DNA from 2 places in the Alicycliphilus soli genome. Region 2 is predicted to be linked to the other one. Evidence: predicted binding sites of a transcription regulator. Region 2 holds the regulator's gene; the other holds the start of a gene.
What was found. The regulator sigma-54, encoded in region 2, starts transcription at its own class of promoters, with help from an activator protein. The targets are predictions, from matches to a motif close to TGGCANGNAANCTGCTTT.
Positions count from the first base shown of each region.

Region 1: a site for sigma-54 is predicted at 924-941, ahead of urtA (urea ABC transporter substrate-binding protein). Genes of this name have one in related genera too.

Region 1 is NZ_CP160388.1:1,257,560-1,259,960, reverse strand. It holds gene atzF (allophanate hydrolase) at 1-700, opposite strand, end outside; gene urtA (urea ABC transporter substrate-binding protein) at 1,014-2,282, shown strand; gene urtB (urea ABC transporter permease subunit UrtB) at 2,383-2,401, shown strand, end outside.
Region 2 is NZ_CP160388.1:3,543,885-3,546,285, reverse strand. It holds gene lptB (LPS export ABC transporter ATP-binding protein) at 1-407, shown strand, start outside; gene ABUE11_RS16745 (RNA polymerase factor sigma-54) at 454-1,986, shown strand; gene ABUE11_RS16740 (thioesterase family protein) at 2,001-2,401, shown strand, end outside.

The sequences.
Region 1 (2,401 bases), 1.6 Mb from region 2:
CGAAGCCCGCCATCACGCCAAGCGCCGCATCGGCATCGTCCACGCTGAGCGCAAACACGGTGATGCAGTCCAGCGAGCGGCAGGCCGGCACCAGGCCACCGTTGCTGACCAGCCCGCGCGTGGGCTTGAAGCCCACGAGGTTGTTGTGCCCCGCGGGCACGCGGCCCGAGCCGGCCGTGTCCGTGCCCAGCGCCAGCGGCACGAGCCCGCGCGCCACCACCGAGGCCGAGCCGGAGCTCGAGCCGCCGCTGATGTATTCGGGCCGGAAGGCATTGGGCACCACGCCATAGGGCGAGCGCGTGCCGACCAGGCCGGTGGCGAACTGGTCGAGGTTGGTCTTGCCGATGACCACGGCGCCCGCGGCCTCCAGGCGCTGCACCACGGTGGCGCTGCGCTCGGGCATGTAGGCGAACTCGGGGCAGGCGCAGGTGGTGGGCAGGCCCGCGAGGTCGATGTTGTCCTTGACGGCAATGGGGACACCGTAGAGCGGCAGGCGCGAGACATCGCCCCCCGCCTGCTGCAGCTGCTGCGCCAGCAGGCCCAGGCGGTCCTGCAGGCCGTCGGCCGACAGGCGGGTAATCCAGGCGGTATCGCCCGCGTCGAGTTCCGCGAGCAGGGTTGAGAGCAGTTGCGCAGGATCTGCGCCTTGCGCATAGGCCAGGCGCCAGTCGGCGAGCGTCCAGAAGGCAGTCGAGGGCATGGTGGCAGGGGTTGTCATCGGCATGGATGGCAGAGGTTCAGCAAACTTCATGCCCACGCCCGCCGCGCACGGGGCCAATGCCAGCGCCGCCCGGCGACCGCCCGGCATGGCCTGGCCACGGTGCATGGCGCGCCCCGCCATGGGGCATGGACCGCACCAACTTGGCCGCACCCATGGCCCGCGGCATTGCGCTGCGCGCGCGCCGCCGCAGCGGGACATGCAATGGCACACGGCTTGCTTGAAGGCTGGTACCAAGCCCGGGAAACGGTTCCCGGCCTGGCTTCGGAACCCCGCTCACTTGAAAGGTCAAACCATGCTCGAACGTCGTACCGCCATGAAAACCCTCGCCGCCGCGGCGGCCGTCGCCAGCCTGTCGCTCACGGGCCTGAGCGCACAGGCAGCAGACACCATCAAGGTCGGCGTGCTGCACAGCCTCTCGGGCACCATGGCGATCTCCGAGACCGTGCTCAAGGACACGGTGCTGATGGCCATCGACGACATCAACGCCAAGGGCGGCGTGCTCGGCAAGAAGCTCGAGCCCGTGGTGGTGGACCCGGCCTCCAACTGGCCGCTGTTCGCCGAGAAGGCCAAGCAGCTGCTCACCCAGGACAAGGTGGCCGTGGTCTTCGGCTGCTGGACCAGCGTCTCGCGCAAGTCCGTGCTGCCGGTGTTCGAGCAGAACAACGGCCTGCTGTTCTACCCCGTGCAGTACGAGGGCGAGGAGCTGTCCAAGAACATCTTCTACACGGGCGCCGCGCCCAACCAGCAGGCCATTCCCGCCGTCGAATACCTGATGAGCAAGGAAGGCGGCGCGGCCAAGCGCTTCGTGCTTCTGGGCACGGACTATGTGTACCCGCGCACCACCAACAAGATCCTGCGCGCCTTCCTCAAGTCCAAGGGCGTGAAGGACGCGGACATCATGGAGACCTACACCCCGTTTGGTCACAGCGACTACCAGACCATCGTCGCCGACATCAAGAAGTTCTCCACCGGCGGCAAGACGGCCGTGGTCTCGACCATCAACGGCGACTCCAACGTGCCCTTCTACAAGGAGCTGGGCAATGCCGGCCTCAAGGCCAAGGACGTGCCCGTGGTGGCCTTCAGCGTGGGCGAGGAGGAGCTGCGCGGCGTGGACACCAAGCCCCTGGTGGGGCACCTGGCCGCGTGGAACTACTTCATGAGCGTGAAGAACCCCACCAACAGCGCCTTCATCAAGCAATGGAGCGACTACGCCAAGGCCAAGAACATCGCGGGCCACAAGGACAAGCCGCTGACCAATGACCCGATGGAGGCCACCTGGGTCGGCATCCACATGTGGAAGCAGGCGGTGGAGAAGGCCAAGACCACCGATGTGGACAAGGTCATCGCCGCCATGGCCGGCCAGACCTTCACCGCCCCCGACGGCTTCACCGTGAAGATGGACGAGAAGAACCACCATCTGCACAAGCCCGTGATGGTCGGCGAGATCAAGGCCGACGGCCAGTTCGGCGTGGTCTGGAAGACCAAGGGCCCGATCCGCGCCCAGCCCTGGAGCCCGTTCATCGAAGGCAACGACAAGAAGAACGACGAGCCCAGCCTGTAGGCCCGCAGGCCACTCCTGCGGCACAGGAGTGGTCACCCCATTGCTACTTAACCCATAGCTGTCGGCGCTTGCTGCACAAGCGCCAGCACAGGATTGAACCATGAAACTCATGCACAAGC
Region 2 (2,401 bases):
AGCCCCTGGCGCGCGACGAGATCGAGCGCCAGCTCACCGGCCTGCTGCAGGAGCTGCGCGTGGAGCATCTGCGCCAGTCGCCGGCCCTGGCGCTCTCGGGTGGTGAGCGCCGGCGCGTGGAGATCGCGCGCGCCCTGGCCACACAGCCGCGCTTCATCCTGCTCGACGAGCCCTTTGCCGGCATCGACCCCATTGCCGTGATCGAGATCCAGCGCATCATCGGCTTTCTCAAGGAGCGCGGCATCGGCGTCCTGATCACCGACCACAACGTGCGCGAGACCCTGGGCATTTGCGATCACGCCTTCATCATCAGCGAGGGACGGGTGCTCGCGCAGGGCACGCCGTCGGACATCGTGGACAACGCGGAAGTGCGCCGGGTCTACCTCGGCGAGCATTTCCGCATGTGAGCGGGATGCAGGCATGTGACACGGGGCATGGAGTGAAAGAGAGGGCATGAAACCGAATCTGTCGCTGCGTGTCTCGCAGCATCTGGCGCTCACGCCGCAGCTGCAGCAGTCCATTCGCCTGCTGCAGCTGTCCACGCTGGAGCTGGCCCAGGAGGTCGAGCAGATGCTGGACGAGAACCCGTTTCTCGAGCTCTCGTCCGACGACGGGGCGCCCGAGCCCGACCCTCAGGCCCCTGCTGATGCTACATATTCAGAAGCTACCAACGCTGACCAGATAAGCGCTGGAGACGAAAATGACGTGGAAACTCCGGCCGTCGATACGCCCGACGACTGGGAGGGCGACGGCAGCATGGACGCGGCCGTCGAAGACGGCGAATGGGGCGGCGATGGCACGGTGCGCAGCGGCTCCGGCGCCGATGAGGACGAGGCCGACGCCGCCGACCTGGCGCGCAGCCACGAGTCGCTGACCGACTACCTGCACCGCCAGGCCCTGTCGCTGCGCCTGTCCGAGCTCGACCGCGCTGCGCTGCGCTTTCTCATCGAATCGCTGAACGACGACGGCTACCTGGAAGACACGCTGGAGTCGCTGGCCGTGGGCCTGGCCGGAGCCGACGATGCCGAGCAGCTCGACGAGCTGGTGCACCGCTTCACCGTCGCCCTGGGTCTGCTGCAAAGCCTGGAGCCCACCGGCGTGGGCGCGCGCGATCTCGCCGAATGCCTGACGCTGCAGCTGCACGCCATGAACCTCCACGAGGAGGGCGACCCGGCCGTGGTGGAGGCGGCGCTGCGCATCTGCCGCCAGCCGCTGGACCTGCTGGCCAAGCGCGACCTGCGCCGCCTCAGTCAGCTGTGCGCGACCGGCGAGGAGGACACGCGCCAGGCCATGGCGCTGATCGCGCGGCTGGAGCCGCGCCCGGGCCGGCGCTTTGCCGACGTGGAGCGCAATGCCATCGTGCCCGACGTGATCGTCCGAAAGACCGGACGCGGCGCGCAGCAGAGCTTCAGCGTGCAGCTCAATCCCGACGTCATGCCGCGGCTGCGCGTGCACGACATCTATGCCAGTGCCCTGCGCGGTGGTCGGGGCGGTGAGGGCCATCAGGCGCTGCAGGCGCGACTGCAGGAGGCGCGCTGGTTCATCAAGAACATTCAGCAGCGCTTTGACACCATATTGCGCGTCTCGCGCGCCATCGTGGAGCGGCAGAAGAACTTCTTCGTGCATGGCGAGCTGGCCATGCGCCCGATGGTGCTGCGCGAGATCGCAGACGAGCTCGGCCTGCACGAATCGACCATCTCGCGCGTGACCACGGCCAAGTACATGGCCACGCCCCAGGGCACGTTCGAGCTCAAGTATTTCTTCGGCTCGGGTCTGGGAACGGAGACCGGCGGCAACGCATCGAGCACGGCGGTGCGTGCACTCATCAAGCAGTTCGTCGCGGCGGAGGACGCGCGCAAGCCGCTGTCGGACAACCAGATCGCCGAGATGCTCAAGGAGCAGGGCATCGAGTGCGCACGCCGCACCGTGGCCAAGTACCGCGAGGCGCTCAAGATCGCGCCGGCCAATCTGCGCAAGGCGCTCTGACAACGAAAGGCCACATGGCACGCATCATTTTCGAACTTCCGGCTTCGTTCGGCTTCTGCACCGAACTGCAGGTCTACATCAGCCATGTCAACCAGGGCGGACATCTGGACAACGCACAGCTGCTCAGCCTCGTGTCGGAGGCGCGCGTGCGCTTCTTTCGCTCGCTGGGCTACACCGAGGGCAATGTGCAGGGCCTGGCCACCGTCGTCGGCGACATGCTGGCGCAGTACAAGTCCGAGGCCTTCCATGGAGAGACCCTGCGTGTGGAGATGACGCCCCAGGACTTCAACCGCTATGGCTTCGACCTGGTGTTCCGCATGACCGAGGTGTCCGCGGGCCGCGAGGTGGCGCGCGGCAAGACCGGCATCGTCTTCATCGACCGCGTGGGGCGCAAGCCCGCACCGATTCCCGACTC